DNA from 2 places in the Micromonospora sp. NPDC051296 genome. Region 2 is predicted to be linked to the other one. Evidence: riboswitches for the same ligand, from Rfam matches in the RefSeq annotation. Region 2 holds a riboswitch; the other holds the start of a gene.
The links. A riboswitch is a leader RNA that binds a small molecule or an ion and turns the genes downstream of it on or off. The one in region 2 is predicted to bind cobalamin.
Positions count from the first base shown of each region.

Region 1 (11,008 bases), on a different contig from region 2:
ACCTCGGTGACCGCGGTGGGCACGCCGACGCGGTGCAGCCGGGGCAGCACGTCGGCCAGGGGCGTGGTGGCGGCGAACAGCAGCAGGCAGAGCAGCGCGGCGGTGGCCCGGCCGGCGGTGGCCCCGGCCGTGGCGATCCCGTCCGGCGCCCACCGGACGCTGGTCGGGCCGGAGACCGCGACCAGCATCGGCACCGACCCGGTGAGGATGAACAGCAGCGGGGTGCGGGCCGCGCGGGCCAGCAGCCGGGGCGGCAGCGCCGCCGGCCCGAGCAGCGCCACCGCCGCGGTCACCCCGACCAGTACCGCTCCCGGCCAGGGCGGCAGGAGCAGCGCGCAGCCCAGCAGGCCCAGGGCGAGCAGGGCCTTCTCCGCCGGGTGGCGGCGCCGCCAGGGGCTGGCGTACGCCGCCGCGTCCAACGCGAGCACTAGTCGGCGGCCGGGTCCCCACCGGCGGTCCGCTCGTCGCGCAGCCGCTGCCGGGTCCGGGCGACCCCGAAGTAGTAGCCGAGGAAGCCGGCGCCGAGGGCGGCCTGGAGGGCGAACAGCGCCGACTCGATCTCACCCGACGGCGGCTCGTAGATCGAGGAGAACCACGGCTCGTAGTCGGGGTGGTCGGCGACGATGGCTTCCTCGGCGAGCGCGTCGGCGCCGGTGAACGGCTCCTCGCCACTGCCCAGCCCGAGCGCCAGCGGCGCCACGGCCAGCGCCACCACGGCGAGCAGCAGCAACAGGTTGATCCGGCCGAAGGACTTCATGCCGCCGCTCCCCCGGTCGTGGCCGGGCGGCGCAGCAGCCCGAGCCGGCGTAGTTCCTGCGGGCTCACCCGGGTCAGCAGCCGGACCACCAGGACGGTGAGCAGCCCCTCGCTGATCGCCAGCGGGATCTGGGTGAGCGCGAAGATGGAGCCGAACTTGGCCAGCGCCCCGACGAACCCGGAGTCCGGGTCGGGGAAGGCCAGCGCGAGCTGCGCGCTGGTCACGCAGTAGGTGGCCAGGTCGGCCAGGGCGGCGGCACAGAACACCGACACCCCGAGGCCGGCGCCGAGCCGGCGACCCAGCACGAAGACGCCGTACGCCACCCACGGGCCGACGATCGCCATCGAGAAGACGTTCGCGCCGAGGGTGCTGAGCCCGCCGTGGGCCAGCAGCAGCGCCTGGAACAGCAGCACGATCGTGCCGAGCACGCTCATCACGGGTGCCCGGAACAGGATCGCCCCCAGACCGACACCGGTGGGGTGGGAACAGGAGCCGGTCACCGATGGGATCTTCAGCGCCGACAGGACGAAGGTGAACGCCCCGGACGCGCCGAGCAGCAGCTTCGCGTCGGGGTTTCCGCGTACCTGGTGGACCAGGTTGCGGGTGCCGTGGATGACGAACGGTGTCGAGACCGCGAACCATGCCGCGGCCTGCACCGGTGGTAGGTAGCCCTCAGCGATGTGCATGAGTCGACCTCCCCTTCCAACACCTCGTGGACGAGATCACACGTCGGGGTCGGTCTCCTGGCTCCCGGATCGTCGCGTACTCCGGCCTTCCCAGGCCCGGTGGGGCCCAGTGGCATGCAAGTCGGAGCGTGCTCCCCGGTCACAGTGGCGAGGGCCGCGCCGGTCTCACACCGGCTTCCCGTTACCGCGACGGCGCGACGGTATCCGCTTCCCGCCTCCGGGCACAAGACGTGCGGTTTGTACCACCGTTTGATGCGCCGGTTTCCGGGTAGACGCGCAATCCGTGGCGAGAAGGGGGCCGGCGAGGTGGACGACAACCAGTTCATCGACTCTGTGGCGAACCGCACAGGGGCGTCAGCCGAGCAGGCGGCCGCGATCGCGCGGGCCACGCTGACCACCCTGGCCGAGCGGATCGACGGCGGCGAGGCGCGGGACCTCGCCGATCAGCTACCCGAAGGGCTACGGGCGTACGCCTTCGCCCCGCACGAGGACGCCGAGCGGTTCGGGCTCGACGTGTTCGTGCAAAGGGTCGGCGGCCGGGCGGACGTCGACCCGGAGCTGGCCCAGGCCGGCATCCGCGCGGTCTTCGACACCCTCCGCGAGACCGTGGCCGCCGGCGAGTACGACGACGTCATCGCGCACCTGCCGGCGGAGCTGTTCGACGGCCGCGGCGGCGACCAGTTCGACGGTGGCCGGTGGCGCGCCGACCCGGGCCCGGCACCCGCCGCAGCGGGCGGCCGGCCCGAGCGCCGGCCACGGGCGGTCCAGGCCGATCGATGCGCCGCAGGCGTCACATCCGCTCCGGCGCTCGGTTCCCGTAGGTACGGCGTGCCGGGCGACGGCGTACCGCAGCAGCGGGGTGACCGCCAGGACGGCCAGTGGTCGCGGCCGCCGTCGTCCGGCGGTTGTGGGGCGTTCCGGCGGCGCGTCGTCGGCCCGGTTCTCGTCGGCCACCGGTTCGGCGGCGCGTGGCCGGGTCATACCGGCAGTCCAGCATCGACGGTGACCACGGAGCGTAGTGTGCCCAGTCGGTTCGGGTAGTGGGCCGAACGTCCCGGCGAGGCCCACCCCGCGCCGGTCACCCCTCGGCCGAATTGCGCCGGACGCGGAGATGCAATTCCCATGGAATGCAATTGACGCCGAGTCCGGACCGATTTGGCGGGGGACGGATCGGGCGACATGCCATTTCCCGCCCCATCGCGACCACGCCACTGGAGGTCCACCCCGAGACCGGGTGCCCCACCCCGCCGACCGCGCCGGCCCGACACCCACCCGGGGTCGACAGTCGCCGGCAACACCCCGGTAACCATCCGACATCACCACCACTCATAACTCAGAGTGTTCACTTGAATTGCCTCTGTTGCATCGGCCGACGTCAGCCTATGCTCGCCCCTTGGATGTGACGCAACCCACGTCCGACGGACACGAACACCCGGGGCAGCGCATTTGCGATAGATCCACAAGTGTAAATGTAACAGCGCATTGGAGAGGCCCGGAGACAATCATCCGGCCGCGCTGCCGCATGCCCGTTGACGCCGGTGACGGCGGTCGCCGGGTCGGCACCGAGGAGGGCACGAGGGTGCGAGCACGGCAGCTGAGCCGCTGGACGGCCGGCCTGGTGGCGGTGGCCGCGGTCGGTACGACCACCGCCTGCGGCGGCGGGCAGGAGGCGGCCACCACGACAGCGCCAGATCGGGGCAAGCCCGCCGGCGCCCAGCGGAACACCGACGAGCGGGCGGCGGAAGAGGCGGCGCTCGCGGCCTACACCGGCTACCTCGCCGCGTCCCGCACGGCGAGCCGGCGCAGCGATCCGCAACACCCGGAGCTGACCCGATTCCTCGCCGACCCGCTGCTCACCCGGGTCCGAGTGAGCCTGCGGCAGGCCCGGGAGCACGGCGCAGTCAGCACCGGAACGCTTCGTTCCGAGCCCACCGTGATCTCGGTGAACCTGGATTCGAGCCCGCCCACCGTGGAGATCCAGGACTGCCTCGACGCCACCGGCTACCGGATGGTCTACGTCTCCGACGAGCGGGTGGTGCCCGGCACCCGCGGCTCCCGGCACCTGGCCACCGCCACCGCCACCCGCTATCCCGACGGTCGCTGGCTGATCAACGCCGGCACGGCCCACCGGGACCAGCCATGCTGACCGGCAACGCACCACGGACCGACCGCGACGCCGGCCGCACGGACGGCGGAGCCCGCCGCGCGGCTGGCAGGGCTGGGTTCGGCCTGGCCCCGTCCGCCCACCGCCGGCCGCACCGCCGAGACCGTCCGCCGGCCGCAACTGCCCGCCGGGTGCTGCTCGGCGCTGCCCTGGCCCTGCTGCTGGCGACCGGCCCGGCGGTGCCGGCGACCGCCGCCGACCCCGGTGCCGAATGCCCGCCCGCCCAACCCAACTGCAGCGTCTGGGACGACGACCCCGGCACGCCCGGGGGTGGCGGCAACGGCGGAAACAACGGGGGTGGCAACGGAAGTGGCGGAGGCGGGGGCGTCTGCCAGTGGAACGGGCGCACCATCGCCTGCTACGACGACGTGCTGGGCTGGTTCAACAGCAGCGACGGCTGCTACTACAAGCTCGCCGAGCCGCAGCCGGAAGCCCCCGAGGGCGAGCAGTGGTACCTGCGTACCTGCTACGGGGGCGAGATCGGCCTCCAGCAGACCGTGCTGCTGCCCGCGCCGCCACCGGGCTTCGGCGCCCCACCGGACCCGGACGAACTGGCCCGCCGGGCGCTGGCCTCGATCAGCCTGCTCGCACCCCGAGCCTCCGTCGCGCCACGAAAGGACATCGGCCCCGGACTGGTCGGCCTGCCGGTCTGGATGTGGGCCGAACGCGGCCCCAACCAGTTCGGCCCGCTGAGCGCCTCCGCCTCGGATCGCGGCCTGACGGTCACGATCACGGCCAAGGTCGACCGGGTCGTCTGGGACATGGGCAACCGCGCCACGGTCACCTGCGACGGCCCCGGCACCCGGTATGACGCCAAGGGGCGGCACGCCGGCAAGCCCTCCCCCGACTGCGGCTACGACCGCGGCTACCCCAAGGCCGACACGTACCGGGTCCAGGCGACCACGCACTGGAGCGTGGAGTGGCGCAGCAGCAGCGGCCAGACCGGGAACATCCCCGGCGTCACCCGCACCACCGGCACGGTCGAAATCCAGATCAACGAGCTTCAGGTGGTGACCCGATGAGCGTGGCGACCCGAAACGGAACCCCTCCGGTGGACGCGCCGGTCGCCCCACCACGGGTGGTCCGGCAACGTCGGGTACGCCCCGGGCTGCTCGGCCTGGCCGTGCTGTTGATCGCCCTCGGCGGGCTGGGCTCGGCGTTCGCGGTCACCTCGGTCCGGGCGACCGGCAGCTATCTGGCGGTGGCCCGGACGGTCGAGGTCGGCAGCGTGGTCAGCGCTGATGACCTGGTGTCGGTGCAGGTGGCCGGAGGGCAGGGGCTCGACCCGGTGCCGGCCGGCCAGCTCGCCGACGTGGTCGGCATGCGGGCCGCCGTCTCGCTCGCCCCGGGAACGCTGCTGACCATGGCCCAGCTCACCGACGATCCGCTGCTCGGCCCCGGGCAGCAGCAGTTCGCCCTCGGCCTGAAGGCGGCCCAGGTACCCGCCCCGAAGCTCCGTCCCGGCGACGAGGTACTGCTGGTCAGCACCCCGAGCAACGACAGCAACGGCACGTCCTCCGGAGCCACCCGGTTCACCGCGACCGTCACCGACGCCGTCAGCACCGACGGCCGGGACGAGGTGGTGGTCTACCTGGCCCTCGCCGTCCGCGACGTACCCGCAGTGGTGGCATTGGCCGCGCAGGATCGGATCGCGGTCGTGCTGACCCGGGCGGCCTGAGCATGGCGATCATCGCGCTGGTCTCGGCCAAGGGCTCGCCGGGGGTCACCACCACCGCGCTGGCCTGTGCGCTGAGCTGGCACCGGCGGGTGGTCCTCGCCGAGTGCGACCCGGCCGGCGGCTCGGTCCTCGCCGGCTACCTGGGCGGCGCGCTGGACGGGCCGCGCGGCATCGGCGAACTGGCCGTCGGCGAACTGCGCGACGGCAACCTGGAGACGGCGTTCTGGTCGCAACTGGTCGACCTGGACGCGCCGCGGCGCGAGCGGCTGCTGCTGCCCGGGGTCGTCGACCCGGCGCAGGCCGGCAGCGTGACCCCGCTCTGGCAGCGGTTCGCCGACTTCTTCACCGGGTTGGAACGCGGTGACCCGGCGTACGACGTGATCGTCGACTGTGGCCGGTTGCATGCGGTCGGCCCGCCGTGGCCGCTGCTGCGCGCCGCGTCGGTGGTGCTGGTGGTGAGCCGGGCGCAACTGCCCGACCTGTCCGGCACCCGGTCCATGCTCCAGGCCATCGAGCGGGACTTCGCCGAGCACCGGGTGCAGCCGGGCACGCTACGGCTGCTGCTGGTCGGCGGCGGGCACGGCAAGAGCGAGATCAGCAAGGCGCTGCGGCTGCCGGTGATCGCCCGGCTGCCGCACGATCCGCGTACCGCCGAGGTGTTGAGCCTGGGCGGCACCGTGCGGGCCGGACGGCCGCTGCTGCGCGCGGCCCGGGGGCTGGAGGTGCCGGTCGGCGCCCTGTTGGAACGGCGGCGGGCCCGGCTGGCGTGGCCGGTGTCCCAGGGGGTGCCCGATGCGATTTGAACCGGTCTCGTCGGACCCGCGCCGGCAACCGCCGGGAGCGACCTCAACCGCTCCGCCGCTGCCCGCGGCCAACGGCCACCATCCGGCGCCGATGCCGGTCGTGACGCTGCCGCCGGATCCGCCGCCCCGGCCGCGGGTGGACTTCCAGATGGTCCGCGAGCTGCGCCGGGAGCTGAGCGAGCGGCTCACCCGGTGGCAGCGCGGCCGGGAGTTCAGCGTCGACGAGGAGGACACCGAGCGGGCCCGGCTCGCGGTCCAACTGGTCGCCGAGTACGCCGACTCGGTGCGCCGCGCCGGCACCCCGATGGCCGCCGGCGAGGAGCGGCTGCTGCTCGACCAGGTCACCGCCGAGCTGGCCGGCCTCGGCCGGCTCCAGACGCTGCTGGTCGACGACACCATCGAGGAGGTGCACATCCTCGGCTGCGACCAGGTACGCATCACCCGGCACGGCGGCGGCGTGGACTGGGCCGAGCCGATCGCCGACAGCGACGACGAGCTGGTGGAGATCCTCCAGGCGGCGGCCCGCCGGGCCGGGGCCACCGAACGCTCGCTGTCCACCTCGAAGCCCACGCTCGACCTGCAACTGCCCGACGGCAGCCGGCTGGCCGCGGTGTTCCTGGTCAGCCACCGCCCGTACGCGGTGATCCGCAAGCACAACACCCTCGACGTGACCCTGGACGACCTGGCCGGCACCCGGGGCGACCTGGACGAGATGGTCGACCCGCTGCTGCGCGACTTCCTCCGCGCGTCGATGCGGGCCGGGCTGAACATCATGGTCGCCGGGCTGGCCGGCGCCGGGAAGACCACGGTGATCCGGGCGCTGATGAGCGAGATTCCGCCGGACGAGCCGTACGTGCTGCTGGAGGAGAGCCGCGAGCTGCTGCCGGCCCGCCGGAGCGAGCGGCACCGGGCGGTGATGAGCTTCGAGGCCAGGGAGGGGCACGGCGAGCGCGGGCCGGACGGCCGACCGGCCGGCGAGGTGAGCATCGCCGACCTGATCCCGGTCTCGCTGCGGATGGGCGTACTGCGGATCATCGTCGGCGAGGTGCGGTCCCGGGAGATCGTGCCGATGCTCCAGGCGATGACCACCAGCCGTGGATCCATGTGCACCATCCACGCCCGTACCCCGGGCGGGGTGAGCGAGCGGATCATCGAGCTGGCGCTGGCGCACGGCCGGGAGATGACGGTCGACCAGGCCCGCCGGATGGCCGGCAACGCGCTCGACCTCATCGTCTACGTCACCGTCGAGGACGAGACCGCGATCGGCGGGCGCAAGCACCGGTTCGTCTCGCACGTCGAGGAGGTGCTCGGCGTCAGCGAGGGCAGCCGGATCACCACCACGCAGGTGTTCGGCCCCGGGCCCGACGGCCGGGCGGTGCCCCGGCACCTGCCCGAGCGGGTCCGCGACCAACTGCTGCGGGTGGGCTACGACGCCCGACTGCTGAGCCGGTGGATCGAAGCCGGCCAGGGCGCCTGGCGCCGGCCCCGGCAGACCCGACTCGGTCGGCGGTGAGCCGTGCGCAACGACATCGAACTCATCGCGATGGTCTCCGGGGCGGCCTGCGTGGCCGGTCTGGTGCTGACGGTCGTCGCGCTCGTCGGCACCCGCCGACCGCCCGGGCCGGCACCGGGCGCGGGTCCGGGGCTCGGCCGGCTCTGGCGCGGCTCCGGCAGCACCGTCCGCGAGCAGCGGGCGCACCAGGCACTGCTGCTCGGCGCACTGGTCGCCGGCGCGCTGGCCTTCCTCCTGACCGGCCTGCCGGTGGTCGGCCTGCTGGTCGCAGTCGCGGTACCCGGCACCCCATGGCTCTTCTCGGTCGGCCGGGCCGAGCAGCGGGCCATCGCCCGGATCGAGGCGGTCGGCGAGTGGACCCGCCGGCTCAAGGACGTCTCCGCCACCGGGCAGGGGCTCCAGCAGGCGATCATCGGCACGGTCTCCACCGCTCCAGAGGAGATCCAGGAGGAGGTACGCCTGCTCGCCGCCCGGCTCCAGGCCGGCTGGCTGGCCCGTGCCGCCCTGCTGGCCTTCGCCGACGAGATCGGCGACCCGGTCTGTGACCAGGTCGTCGCGGCGCTCATCCTGCACCTCACCGACCGGGGCGAGCGGCTCGGCGACGTACTCGGCTCGATCGCCTCGGCGGCGGCGGCCGAGGTGGCCACCCGACGGGAGATCGAGGCCAAACGCACCCAGCCCCGGTTCGCGGTCCGCTTCCTCACCGGGATGACCCTGGCCACCATCGGGTACGGGCTGCTGAACCGCGAGTACGTCCAGCCGTACGACACGCCGTTCGGTCAGCTGGTGATGGCGATACTCGGCACCGCGTTCGTGGGCCTGCTGGCCTGGGTGCGCTCGATGAGCCAGCCGCCCCGGCCGGCCCGTTTCCTGCCCGCCCCCGATCCGCGGGAGGTGGTGGCGTGAACGTGTTGCTCACCCTCGCCGTCGGCGGCGGGGCCATGGTCGGGCTGGGCGTGTTCCTGGTGGTCCGCGAGCTGGTGCCGGCGACCCCGGCGCTCGGCCCCGCGTTGCGCCGGCTGCATCAGCCGCCCGGAGCCCGGGTCGGCCCCGCCGACCGTCGCCTGGAATGGCTCAGCGGCTTGGCCCGCTGGCTGCGCCCACCGCACCGGCAACTGGCCCTGCTCGACCGTACGCCCGAGCAGTACGCGCTGTCCCTGCTGCTGTCGGCCCTGATCGGGCTGGCCGGGCCGGTTCTGCTGAGTGTCACGCTGTTCACCGTCGGCGTCGCGCTGCCGCTGGCCGTACCGGTGCTGGGCAGTCTCGGCCTGGCACTGCTCTGCGCGCTGGTGGCGCATCGGGCGGTGCTGGCCCGCGCCGACGCGGCCCGGGACGAGTTCCGTCAGGCGGTCTGCACCTACCTGGATCTGGTCGCGTTGCAACTGTCCGCCGCGCACGGCCCGGTGCAGTCGCTGGAGCGGGCCGCCACGATCTGCGAGGGCTGGGTCTTCGACCGGATCTCCGAGGCGCTGCGGATGGCCCAGATGCAGATGCACTCGCCCTGGGACGAGTTGCGCGACCTGGCCGACCGGATCGGCATCCCGGAGCTGGGCGACGTCGGCGCGATCATGCGGTCCTCCGGCAGCGAGGGCGCGCAGGTGCACGAGACCCTACGCAGCCGCGCCGACTCACTGCGCGACCAGATCCGTACCGACAACCTGGCCCGGGCCGAGGGGGTGACCAGCCGGCTCGACATCCCCGGCGCGCTGCTGGTCTTCGTCCTGCTCGGCTTCGCGATCTACCCGTTCCTGGCCCGCCTCTGAATCCGACCCCCAACGAAGGAGCACCGATGTCCGTCCTCACCTACCTGCACGTCGCGCTACGGGCGCGGCTGGCCGAGCTACGCGGCGACCGCGGCGACAGCCCGGTACCCACCGCCGTGATCATCTTCGGCCTGGTGGCCGTGGCGATGGCGGTGACCGCCGCCGCCCTCGGCGCGGCCAACGACTGGATGACCAACATCCCGAAGCACGAAAACCCGAAGTGACCCATGCTCCGTTCCCTGTCCGCCGGCTGGTGCCGGGTGGCCAAGGCCACCTGGCATCCCCGACTGCCCGGCGACCGGGAGCGGGGCGGCAACCCGGTCGAGCTGGCCGTGGCGCTGCCGGCGATCCTGCTGATGGTCTTCGCCGCGATCCAGGTCGCCGCCGTGTTCGTCGCCCGCTCCACGGCGCTCAACGCCGCGCAGAGCGGGGTCAACGCCCAGCGGCTCCACCAGGCCCCCGACGGGGCCGGTGAGGCCCGGGCCGCCAAGTTCCTCGAGCTGGCGGGAGACTGGCTGGTCGACTGGGACGACCCGGGGCCGAGCTGCGTCGCCACGGCCACCGACGTGACGTGCACGGTGACCGGCCGGTCCCTGTCAGTGGTGCCGGGCATCAGCTTCTCCGTTCGGCAGACCGCACACGGGACGGCGGAACGATGGACCGCACCATGAGCCGGGGCTCGGTATCGATCGAGGTGGCCGTCCTGGCGCCCGCCTTCGTGGCGTTGATGGTGCTGGGCGGGGTCGCCGGGCGTACCGCGGTGGCCAGCGCGGCGCTGGAGGCCGCCGCGCACGACGCGGCCCGAGCGGCCTCGATCTCCCGGGACGCCACCACCGCCCGCCGGGAGGCCCGGGACGCGGCCCGCCGCCAGCTCGACTGGCGGGGAATCTCCTGCGTCGGCGCCCCGGCGGTGACCTTCCGCGGCTCGGTCGGCGGCCGGTCCACCACCTTCAACGCAGCGTTCCGCAGCCCCGTCGGGCAGGACGCCACGGTCACTGTGGAGATCGCCTGCACCGTGTCCTACCAGGACATCAGGCTGCCGGCCCTGAAGAGCATGCCGGCGGGAAACCGGATCACCGCGTCGTTCACCTCGCCGCTGGACCGCTACCGGAGCCGGGGATGACGGCCGGGCGGGGCGATGCCGGGCGGGTCAGCATCTTCCTCGCCGTCGCGATGATCGGCGTACTCGGCATCATCGGCATGGCGTTCGACGGTGCGGGTCAGCTCCGCACGCTCCAGCGCGCCGAAAACCTGGCCGCCGAGGCGGCCCGCGCGGGCGGCCAGGCCATCGACCTGGCGACCGCGATCGAGGGCGGACCGAAGCGGATCAACCAGTCGCAGGCCCGCCAGGCCGTCGCGGACTACCTCTCCGCGGCCGGGGTCAGCAGCCACACGGTGAACTTCCCGGTGGTCGACGGCGAAACCCTGATCCGGGTACGCGTCACCATCACGTACGGCCGGGCCATGCTCGGCCTCTTCGGCTTCTCCAACACCGTCACCGTCACCGGCGAGGCGACCGCGCGGGCGCTGACCGGGGTTCCCTAGGGAAGGAAGGTAGCCATGGCCGCATCGGGTGGTACCGCCGTACGGCGGATCGGTCGCATGTTGACCGGGTTCGGTGCGCTGGTCGTGCTGGTCGGCCTG
Region 1 is NZ_JBFBAO010000064.1:2,378-13,385, forward strand. Features, by position in the region: gene cbiQ (cobalt ECF transporter T component CbiQ) at 1-428, opposite strand, end outside; gene AB0M52_RS10070 (energy-coupling factor ABC transporter substrate-binding protein) at 428-757, opposite strand; gene AB0M52_RS10075 (energy-coupling factor ABC transporter permease) at 754-1,443, opposite strand; cobalamin riboswitch at 1,473-1,647, opposite strand; partial or broken gene AB0M52_RS10080 (DUF2267 domain-containing protein) at 1,696-2,088, shown strand; partial or broken gene AB0M52_RS10085 (prepilin peptidase) at 2,107-2,424, opposite strand; gene AB0M52_RS10090 (hypothetical protein) at 3,023-3,589, shown strand; gene AB0M52_RS10095 (hypothetical protein) at 3,583-4,629, shown strand; gene AB0M52_RS10100 (SAF domain-containing protein) at 4,626-5,285, shown strand; gene AB0M52_RS10105 (ParA family protein) at 5,288-6,088, shown strand; gene AB0M52_RS10110 (CpaF/VirB11 family protein) at 6,078-7,601, shown strand; gene AB0M52_RS10115 (type II secretion system F family protein) at 7,632-8,507, shown strand; gene AB0M52_RS10120 (type II secretion system F family protein) at 8,543-9,364, shown strand; gene AB0M52_RS10125 (hypothetical protein) at 9,391-9,588, shown strand; gene AB0M52_RS10130 (TadE family protein) at 9,592-10,035, shown strand; gene AB0M52_RS10135 (TadE/TadG family type IV pilus assembly protein) at 10,020-10,487, shown strand; gene AB0M52_RS10140 (pilus assembly protein TadG-related protein) at 10,484-10,909, shown strand; gene AB0M52_RS10145 (LysM peptidoglycan-binding domain-containing protein) at 10,925-11,008, shown strand, end outside.
Region 1: linked by a shared signal. The riboswitch ahead of AB0M52_RS10075 (energy-coupling factor ABC transporter permease) and the one ahead of AB0M52_RS01810 (ribonucleoside-diphosphate reductase subunit alpha) in region 2 are both predicted to bind cobalamin.

Region 2 (11,008 bases):
TTCTTGCGGAACGTGTAGCGGAAGGACTCGCCGGGCAGCAGGGTCCGGTTGAACAGCCCTTCGAAGAACTGGGTCGCGCCGCGGGGGTTCTGGTTGTCGGCGGGGTTGACGAAGGTGACGGTGGTGCCGACCGGCACCCGCAGGTGGGTGGGGGCGACGGCCGCGTCGGAGGTCGACTCGACCGTGCCGACCTGGCCGGTGGCGACGTTGTAGGTGCGGCCCAGCACCACCGTGTTGTTGACCGCCGAGCCTTCGACCGGGCCGCCGCCGGAGACCCCGCGCCGCACGTCCGGCGGCGGCGGCGCGGGCGCCGGCGAGACCTTGCCACCGATCCTGAAGGCCCAGAGCCAGTCCCCGCGCGGCGCGCTGTTGCCGAAGGGTAGGGAGGTGCCGCCGGCGAAGACGGCCAGGTACTGCTCGCCGTTCGCCTCGTACATGATCGGGCTGCTGCTGATCGCCGCCCCGGTCTGGAAGCGCCAGACCTCCCGGCCGTTGTGGATGTCCAGGCAGAGCAGGTTGCCGTCGGGCTGACCGATGAACAGCAGGTCGGATTCGGTGGTCAGGATGCCGTTGCCGTGCGCCATCGCGTACGGCATCCGCCGGCGCCAGCGGACCTCGTTGCTGCGCGGGTCGACCGCGACGATCCCGCCGGTCATGTACTGGCCGGGCGGGCGCAGGCCCACCGAGCCGGTGCCGACCCGGGCGTGCGCGGACGAGACGTACCCGTAGGCGGTGTAGACCAGGCCGGTGCGGTGGCTGAACGACTGGTGGTTCCAGTCGGCCGCGCCGCCGGTGCCGGGGATGGACAGGATCGGCTCGTCCCAGTGCGGGGTGTAGAGCGGGCCGTGGGTGTAGTTCGGCACGGCCCGGTTCGGTTCGCCGGGAATGGCGGTGCCGAGCGGCTGGTCCACCATCGTGGTCGGCATCCACGGGCCCTGCGCGGGGATCGGCTGGGTGGGCCAGGTCTTCTGCCGTGGCTCCTGCGGGACCGGGGTCTCGATGATGCCCAGCGGCGCCGAGCCGTCGGTGCGGTCGAGGATGTAGTACATGCCGGTCTTGCTGCCGTAGATGACCAGCTTGCGGTTGCGGCCCTTGATCTTCGCGTTGACCAGCACCGGGGCCATCACGTTGTCCATGTCCCAGATGTCATGGTGCACCGACTGGAAGTGCCAGCGGTACTGGCCGGTCTTCAGGTCGAGCGCGACGATCGAGTTGGCGAAGAGGTTCTGACCACCTCGATCCGAACCGTCCTGCGCGCCGTTTCGTCCCCGGGCGTTGCCGAACGTCCAGTAGACCAGCCCGAGGTCGGGATCGATGGCCGGGTGCATCCACGGGGTCGCCCCGCCGATCAGGTAACTGTCGCCTTCCCAGGTGTCGTTGCCGAACTCGCCCGGTCCGGGGGTGCCCCAGAAGTGCCAGAGCTTCTCCCCGTCGCTGGCGCGTACGGCCAGCGCGGCGCCGCGTGACCCGTCGTTGGTGCCGATGTGCAGGACGCCGTCGTGGTAGGTGACGGCCACCTTCTCCACATTGCCGTAGCCGCTGAACTGCCGGTCCCAGACGACCGCGCCGGTCTGCTGGTCCAGCGCGATGACCCGGTTGGTCCGGCCCTGGGTGAAGACCAGGCCGCCGCCGACCGCCACGCCCCGCCGCACCAGGGTCCCCCCGGTCTGGGTGTACTTCCACTTGGTGACGCCGGTGGCGCCGTCGATCGCGAAGACGTTGCCGAGGGCCGACTCGATGAATAGCGTGCCGTCGACGGCGACCGCGGTGCTCTGGCTGTTGCCGGAGGCGAGACCGTCCTCGACGCGGTTGTACCAGGCGCCGCCGAGACGCTTGGCGTTGCCGCGGTGGATCCGGTCGAGTCGGGTGTAGTTCTGGTTGCCCAGGTTTCCGCCGACCTTGGGGAAGTCGGCGTCGCCGGGGGTGTCGAAGCGGGAGAGCGCGGCGGCGGGCTCGCGCCGCCCTGTCTTTCCGCCAGCGGTGGCACCGGTGGCGACCGTCGGGGCGAGAATTGCGCCGGCGGCCACGGCCGATGCGCCCCGAATGAGGGCTCGGCGGTCGATCTGAGTCACGGTGGTACCCCATTTCTGGCCGCGAACGACCATCGGCCCCAGGTGCGATGGGGACGTTTCCGGGAATTGGTGTCTGGTTTCCTGCCGATATCCGCTAATGGGTGTGTGCAGCCGGCAGGAAAAGGCGAATCAGGGACGGGGGAGAAAGGGGGTGGTCAACGTTGTTCGGCGGCGGTCCAGCCGGCCGCCGTTGCTGCGGTGCGGTAGACGGACAATTCGGTGGCGATGGTCGCGAGCATCTGGGCCCGGGACAGGGTGAACGACGGGGTGTCCGCCCAGAAGGTGGTGTTGAGGTTGACGCCCTCGTGGACGTACTCGATCTGGGCCTCGCAGGGCCCGGAGAAGCCGCCCTCCCGCAGGACGCGGAAGAAGTCGGTCCACGGCACGAAGCCCTGACCGGCCGGGACCCAGCCGGCGCGCGCCGAGCCGTTGGCCGCCCGGGTCACCGTGGAGTCCTTCAGGCCGATGCCGCGGACCCGGGGGAAGGCGAGTCTCAGGTTGGTCTGCCAGGACCCGACGGCACCCTCGGCGATCAGGTGGCCGATGTCGAAGTTGAGGGCCAGGGCGTCCGGGTCGATGGTGTCCAGCAGGTGCACCAGGTCCCAGACGGAGGAGCCGACCCGGCCGCCCGAGAAGGTGTGGTAGATCCCGGTCAGCCCCAGCCGTCGGCTCAGCACGGCCAGGGAGCGGACCTCCTGGCGAAGCGCGTGGAGTTGCGCCAGGACCTGATCGCCGTAGGCGTCGGCGTCCCAGCGGTAGCTGAAGGTGCCCCACCGGTAGTAGCGGATGCCCTGGTCGGCGGCGGTGGTGAGGATCGCGTCGGCGTGATCGGACGACCGGCTGCTGATGCCGGTGGTGATGTGCTCACAGTGGACCCCGGTGGAGCGGACGCCGCGCAGCATCGGCGCCAGGTTCTGGCGGACCGCTGCCGGTTCGACGTGACCACCGGGACGGACCGTCAGGTCGACCGCCGCGTACCCCATCTCGGCGGCGGCCTCGCCCACCAGCACGCCGGTCTCGTACGGGTGGCTGTGGGCGTATGCCTGGGTGGTGAGCCACTGGAGGTGGCGGGAGAAGATCGTCCAGGTGATCCGGGGTGGTCGACGGGTGGGGCGGTCCGGCCGCGGAGCCTGGCGGTGGCTCGGCGCGGCGGCCGCCGGTGATGGGATCGCCATCAGCGGGGAGACAGCCAGCAGGCCGGACGAGCCGGCGCCGTAGAGGAAGTTGCGACGTCTCATCAACATCTCCTGTGTTCGCATAGCGAACTCTCGTACGTATAGCGCAAAGCGTATAGCCGCTGTTACAGGCATGTCAATGACTGAAAACGGGGGATTAACAGGAAAGCTTCCACTGGGCGGAAACCGACAGGGTTTGTCGCCAGGCGGCTCAACCGCCTATCGGTGTGGGTGCCACCGGGTCCGGTCGCGTGGTGCCCGACGGTGGCGACGGCGCCCGTGATTTTGTTACATCTGCCGTCTGGTGGATTACCCGGACGATGCTTCGTGCCATTTCTGTCGGCTAGCTTCGGAAATCGCCCGGAAAGGCGCGGCGCGAATAGCGGAATTCGCGGAGAGAAGATCGGGAACGCCGGAGCCGGTCGCCTGGATCGGGGTAGGTCAGGTCGCGTCGGGCAGCCAGGGTTCGAGGATACTGGGATCCGCGACGGCCTGGCGCACTTGATCACGCTCCGGCTCGGTCAGCGAAAGGGCCTGGAGCCGATCACCCCAGTCAGGCACCCGCTCCGGCTCGTCCAACGCGATCGACAACTCGATCAACCCGGCGAGTGCCCGAGCCTGTTCGACGGGCGGCGCGGCGTCACCGTGCCGGCGCAGCCCGGAGTTGAGCGCCCGGAACGCCGCCCGGTCGTCGCTCTTGAACTCGCGCAGGATCCGCGCGTTGTCGAGGACCCGAGCCAGCCCGGTCAGCTGCTTCGAGCCGCCGTACTCCAGTTCCGCAGGCTCGTCGCGGGTGATGAAGATGATGGTGTTGCCCGACGGGTCGACGACGCTGAACCGCGACGCACCGGGCCGGTAGCGGGTGATCCGGGGCAACCCCCGGGCGAGCACCTTGCCGTAGGTGCGGCGCATCGCCTCGGTGAACGCCGCGTGGTAGGGCGCGACCGCGTCGACCATCACCAGGCAGCCGCCGCTGCTCTCGGCCGCCGGGTCGAGGTCGCGCGGCGCCGGGCCGTAGTGCAACTCGAAGCCGCTCCACCGGAAGGCGAGGTAGATGTACGGCTTTCGCTGCTCGTACGTCACCGCGAAGCCGAGCGCCCGCCAGAACGCGATCGTCTCCTCGGCCGACGTGCAGGGCAGTAGCGGCACCGTGGTCTCGTTCGGCTGGACTTGATCGACGGTCGTCATCGACGGGCTCCCCGGGTCCGGATCGGCATCCCGGCCAGTGTGGCAGCGTCCACGCCGCGGTAGAGGCAGGCCCGGCACGGCGGGACCCGGCGGGGATGTGATCTGTCCAGGCGGTCACCGCCGCCGTTCAGTCCGCCGATCTCCGGTGCTGATCCCAGGCGCGTACCAGCTGTAGTCGGGTGCGGATGCCGAGCTTCTGGTAGATCGACCGGAGGTGGGTGTCCACCGTGTGGAAGGAGACGAACAGGCTCCCGGCCGCCTGCTGTTTCGTGGCACCGGCGGCGAGCATCTCGGCCACCCGTGCCTCCGCCGGAGTGAGCGAGTCGAGCCCGGTCCGGAGTTGGCCGCCGGCCGGTTGCCGCCGTGTCCGCCGGGCCAACTCGGCGGCCCGGTGTTCGGCCGTGCGCTGGTCGCCCAGGGCGCCGATCCGCCCGTACAGGCCGGCCGCTTCCCGCGCCGCCTCCCGGGCCTGCGTCCGCCGTAGCTGCGGGCTGTGCGCCAGGTCGAGCAGCGCGTCGGCGAGGGCCGGCCGGGCGGCGGTGGTGCGCAGCCCGTCGACTGCCGCCCGCAGCGCGCCCGCGTCCCGCTCGACCAGGCCGCGGGTCTGGTCGGCGAGTGCCCGCCACAGCGGCACCGGCGTACAGACCGCCACCTGATCGACCAGCTCGGCCACCCGGCCGGCGGCGCGTGGATCCCCGCCGGCCAGGGCGGCGCGGACCAGCCGGGGCCCGAGCTGCGGCACGGGAAGCAGTGACCGGACCGAGCGGTGCAGGTCGGCGAGCGCGCCGGCGAGCATTCGTGGTTGCTCGGCCAGGGCGAGGTCGGCGGCGGCGACACCGCCGGCGAGCGTCCACATCGTACTGTCCGGCCACCGGCGGTCGACGTCGAGGCAGTCGCGCAGGCTGGCGCGGGCCGCCTCCGGCTCGCCACGGCGGTAGCGCACCTCGGCGACCACCGCGACGAGCAGCGCGCGTACCTCCTGGCTGAGTTCGTGCGCGCGGGCGCCGAGCGTCGTGGCGGCCACGGCGGCCGCCTCGGAAAGCTCGCCCACCGCGATCATCCGCAGGCAGTCCAGGGCGATGATCAGAACACCCGGGGTGCCGGTCGGCGTCGCCTCGTCGCACGCCCTCCGGGTCGCGGCCCGGGCCTCGTCGTACCGGCCGAGGCCGAGCTGGGCGAAGATCCGCTCGGAGCGGATCAGCGCCGCCTCCCGCCGGGCCACCGGAGCGTCCGGATCCAGGGTGGCCAGGACGGCGCTGGCGCCGGGCAGGTCGCCTATCGACAGGCGACGGGCGGCGCGGCCGAGCGCCAGGTGGATCGCCGAGGCGGATGTGCCGTCGTCGGCGTGGGCGCTGCCCGCCTCGCGCAGCAGGGCGTCGGCGTCGGGGTGCCCCAGCCGGGCCGCGAGCGCGCTGACCATCGCCAACAGCGTGCTGCGGCTACCCGGGTCCAGCCGCTCCTGCGCCAGCGCGCCGCGCAGGCAGGCGAAGGCGACCGACGGCTGCTGTCCGGCGTAGATGCCCGCGAGACGGCCGAGCACCTGGCTCCGGTACGCCCCACCGGCACGGTCCGTGGCGATCTCCGCCGCCAGCAGCCGCAGCGCCTGGGACCCGCGCCCGGCGAGCACCAGATTGTCCGCCATGGCGAGCAGCCAGCGGCGCCGTTGCGGGACGTCGCCGGCGGTGTCCCGGCCCTGGGCGGCGAGCAGCAGGTCGGCCAGCGCCGAGGGTTCGGCGGCGGAGGAATCCACGAACGCGTCGATCAGCTCCGGGTCGACCCGGCCGGTGAGGGTGAGCGCGGCGGTCGCGTGCCGTACCGCGGCGGTCGGGGCGGCGGTCACCAGCACGGCCGCCGCCCGGGTGTGCAGCAGGCCCCGCGTCGAGGCGGAGAGGGAGTCGAGGATCTGCGTCGGGCAGGCCGCGGGGCCGAACTCGATGCCGCCCGGCGTCTCGGCCAGCAGTCCCTGGGCGAACGCGGCGTCCAGGGCGGCGGCGAGCGCGAGGTCGTCGATCCCGGTCATCGCCCGGAGCAGCCAGACCGGGCAGGGACGTTCACCCACCGCCACGACCCGCAAGAGGGTCCGGTCGAGGGGTACGCCGACCGCCGCCGGGTCTGACGTCGTGTCGCGGAAGGGTGAATCGGACAATGGCGTTCCCCCCGGTGGTCACCGGCGTACTGGCAGGTCGTCCTGCGACCCGAGCGTAGCCACGGCGGGTGGGGCGGGCGGCCGGATCAGCGGCGTCGTCGTCGTTTGCACCGCAACGTCCCGGGCGTCCGGGATCCGGTACAGCGGATTGGCGCGATCACGGGATGTAGCGACCCGGTGGCGGGTTGAGCATCGGAAGCATGGCAACGACCATCCTGCGACCGCAGTCGGAGAGCCGACGCCCCGCCATGACGGCCCTGCTCGGCCCGGGCTTCGTCGCGGCGATCGCGTACGTGGACCCGGGCAACGTCGCCACCAACCTGACCGCCGGTGCCACCACCGGTTACCTGCTCGTCTGGGTGGTGGTGGCGGCGAGCCTGATCGCGATCCTGGTCCAGTTCCAGGCCGCCAAACTCGGGGTGGCCACCGGCCGGAGCCTGCCGCAGCTGAGCCGGGAACGGCTCCCGAAGCGGCTCAACAAGCTGCTCTGGGTACAGGCCGAACTCGTCATCCTCGCCACCGACCTGGCCGAGTTCGTCGGGGCGGCGATCGGCATGTGGCTGCTGTTCGGCATGCCGATGCCGCTGGCCGCGGGGTGTACCGCGATCGCCGCCATGCTGATGCTCGAACTGCGCCGGCGGGGCCGCAGCCGCCCGTTCGAACTGATGAGCGCCGCGGCCCTGCTGCTGATCGGCGCCGGCGTCGCCTACAACCTGGTGACCACCGGCCACCAGTCGCCCACCGAGGCACTCGGCGGCTTCGTGCCCCGATTCGAGGGCTCCGCCTCGGTGCTGCTGGCGATGGGCATCGTCGGTGCGACCGTCATGCCGCACGCCATCTACCTGCACTCGGCTATCGCCCGGCGGGAGGGGGCGGTCCCGGATTCGGCCTGGCGGTCGCCGACACTGGTCCGGCGGGCGCTGCGGCTCGACTGCGGCATCGCGCTCGGCGCGGCCACCATGGTCAACGTTTCGATGATCGCGCTCGGGGTCGGCCTCGCCGGTGCCAGCGCCGGCACCTGGACCGGGGACCTGCTCGAGGCGCACGCCGAGTTGGGTACCCGGATCGGCGGCTTCGCCGCACTGATGTTCGCCATCACGCTGCTCGCCTCCGGCCTGTCCTCCAGCGGCGTGGGCACCCTCGCCGGGGACGTGGTGATGTCGGGTTTCCTCAGCCGGCAGATCCCGGTACGGCTGCGCCGGCTGATCACCATGGCGCCGGCCATCGTGGCGCTGATGATCGGCGTACCGCTGACCATGCTGCTGGTGCTCAGCCAGGTGCTGATCTGCCTCGGCGTGCCGATCGCCCTGTTCCTGCTCGTCTACTTCTGCCGCGACCGGCGTCTGATGGGCCCGCTGGTCAACTCCCGGGCGACCACCGTGGTGGCGACGGTCGCCGGTGGTGCCGTCGCCGCCGTCGGCTGCGCCCTTCCGCTGCTGCTCCTGCTCTGACCTACCCGACACCGTTCCGACCCATGTGAGGAGTTGATCCGATGCCGAGCAACGATCCCGCGCCGCGCCGCGGCGACCAGGGCGGCCCGCCCATCACCGGACGCAACGTCGAGCTGGAGCGGCAGAACCCCGACCTGCTGGTCCCGCCCACCACGGACAGCCGGCTGGTGCCCAACCTCAAGTTCTCCTTCTCCCAGGCGCACACCCGGGTCGAGAAGGGCGGCTGGACCCGCGAGGTCACCATCCGGGACCTGCCGATCGCCACCCAGATGGCCGGGGTCCAGTTCGGACTGGAGCCGGGCGCCTACCGCGAGATCCACTGGCATCAGGAGTCGGAGTGGGCCTACATGCTCAGCGGCAGCTGCCGGATCAGCGCGGTGGACCACGAGGGGCGCAACTTCACCGAGGACGTCCGGGCCGGCGACCTGTGGTTCTTCCCGCAGGGCATCCCGCACCACATCCAGGCCCTGCAGGACGGCGCGCAGTTCCTGCTGGTCTTCAACGACGGCACCTTCTCGGAGAACAACACCTTCCTGCTCAGCGACTTCTTCGCGCACACGCCCAAGCCGGTGCTGGCGAAGAACTTCGGCTGGTCGATGGAGCAGATGGCCGACCTGGCCGAGCGGGAGAAGTACATCTTCGCCGGCGACGTGCCGCCGCCGCTGTCGATGGACCGCATCGTCAGCCCGACCGGCGACGTGCCGCGCAGCTTCAAGCACCGGATGACCGCGCAGGCCCCGGAGCACTTCCGCGGCGGCACGGTACGGATCACCGACTCGACCAACTTCGCCGCCTCCACGACCACCGCCGCCGCTCTGGTCGAGGTGGAGCCGGGCGGAATGCGGGAGCTGCACTGGCACCCGACCACCGACGAGTGGCAGTACTACATCTCCGGCCGGGCACGGATGGGCGTGTTCGCCGCGTCGGCCGCCGCCCGTACGTTCGACTTCCAGGCCGGTGACGTCGGCTACGTGCCGTTCGCCTACGGGCACTACGTCGAGAACATCGGCGACGAGCCGCTGGTCTTCCTGGAACTGTTCCGGCATCCCCGGTTCGAGGACATCTCGGTGATGCAGTGGATGGCCAACACCCCGCACGAGGTCATCGCCGACACCATCAACGTGTCGCAGTCGCTGGTCGACGCACTACCGCAGAGCAAGCAGGTGGTGATCTAGACGACACGCCGAAGCCGACATGTGGGGTGTGACTTCCCGACCGTCCCCCATATATGGTGTCCGCAGCAACTGGTTCGGCCGCTCCTCCAGGGCGGTCGAGGCAACAGGGAACCCGGTGGAAATCCGGGACTGCCCCGCAGCGGTAAGTGGGAACGACCGCCGTCATCAGCACTGGGCCACCGGCCTGGGAAGCGACGGCCAGTAGGGGACCGGCGAACCGGTCACGCCCGCGAGTCCGAAGACCTGCCAGCGTGCCGCCCACCCAGACCGGGTGGGCGGCGGTCCGAGGCCGCGCGGGACGGCCGACGCCACTTCCGACGCGCTCCTGCCGCGTGTCGATCGTCGGTGTCCACTCCCGCGCGCCCAGGGCCTCCGGTCCGAGAACCAGGCTCGCGAGGAGTAGTGGTGACAGTCACCGAGGTAGTCCCGGCCCACGGCATCGTCGTAGACGATCCGGCCGTACCCGACCAGCGCCCGTCGCGGGTGCGCGTACGCACCCGCGACGGCGCCACCGAGGCGGTGGACGTCGACGCGCTCGCCCGGGCGGTGCAGCGGTGGTCGGGTGACCTCGCCGACGTGGACCCCCACCGGGTGGCGACCCGCACCGTCGCCGGCCTGTACGACGGCGTCACCGCCGACGAGGTGGACCGGCTCGCCATCGCCACCGCCGCCGACCTGATCGGCGAGGAACCGCAGTACTCGCGGCTGGCCGCCCGCCTGCTGGCCCGACAGATCGGCGTGGAGGTCGCCGGGCAGGGCGTCACCTCGTTCAGCGGGGCGATCCGCGGCGCCCACGCCGAGGGACTGATCGGCGACGCGACCGCGGCCTTCGTCGCCGACCATGCCGGCGTCCTCGACGCCGCCGTCGATCCGGACGGTGACCTGCGGTTCGAGTACTTCGGGCTGCGTACGGTCCACGACCGCTACCTGCTGCGCCACCCGACCAGCCGACTACTGCTGGAGACGCCGCAGTACTGGCTGCTGCGGGTGGCCTGCGGGCTGTCGAGCACACCGGCGGAGGCAATCGACTTCTACCGGCTGATGTCCAGCCTGGCGTACCTGCCCAGCTCGCCGACGCTGTTCAACTCCGGCACCCGGCACACCCAGATGTCCTCCTGCTACCTGGTCGACTCCCCGCGCGACGAACTGGACTCGATCTACCAGCGGTACGCGCAGGTGGCGAACCTGTCCAAGTTCGCCGGTGGCATCGGCATCGCCTTCTCCCGGGTCCGCTCCCGGGGTGCGTTGATCCGGGGCACCAACGGCCGCTCCAACGGCATCGTGCCGTGGCTGCGGACGCTGGACGCCAGCGTCGCCGCGGTCAACCAGGGTGGCCGCCGCAAGGGCGCAGCCTGCGTCTACCTGGAGCCGTGGCATCCGGACATCGAGGAGTTCCTCCAGCTGCGGGACAACACCGGTGAGGACGCCCGGCGTACCCACAACCTCAACCTGGCCAACTGGATACCCGACGAGTTCATGCGCCGGGTGGAGGCCGACGGGATGTGGTCGCTGTTCGACCCGGACGAGGTGCCGGAGCTGCCCGACCTGTGGGGCGCGGAGTTCGACGCCGCGTACCGGGCCGCCGAGCAGCAGGGCCGCGCGGTGCGGCAGGTCGCGGCCCGGGAGCTGTACGGGCGGATGATGCGCACCCTGGCCCAGACCGGCAACGGGTGGATGACGTTCAAGGACGCCGCCAACCGGCTGTGCAACCAGACCGCCGAGCCGGGCAATGTGGTGCACCTGTCCAACCTCTGCACCGAGATCGTCGAGGTGTCCAGCGACGTTGAGACGGCGGTCTGCA
Region 2 is NZ_JBFBAO010000008.1:23,530-34,537, forward strand. Features, by position in the region: gene AB0M52_RS01780 (PQQ-binding-like beta-propeller repeat protein) at 1-2,072, opposite strand, end outside; gene AB0M52_RS01785 (TIM barrel protein) at 2,228-3,310, opposite strand; gene AB0M52_RS01790 (glyoxalase) at 3,689-4,435, opposite strand; gene AB0M52_RS01795 (LuxR C-terminal-related transcriptional regulator) at 4,563-6,494, opposite strand; gene AB0M52_RS01800 (Nramp family divalent metal transporter) at 6,782-8,032, shown strand; gene AB0M52_RS01805 (cupin domain-containing protein) at 8,074-9,207, shown strand; cobalamin riboswitch at 9,261-9,473, shown strand; gene AB0M52_RS01810 (ribonucleoside-diphosphate reductase subunit alpha) at 9,646-11,008, shown strand, end outside.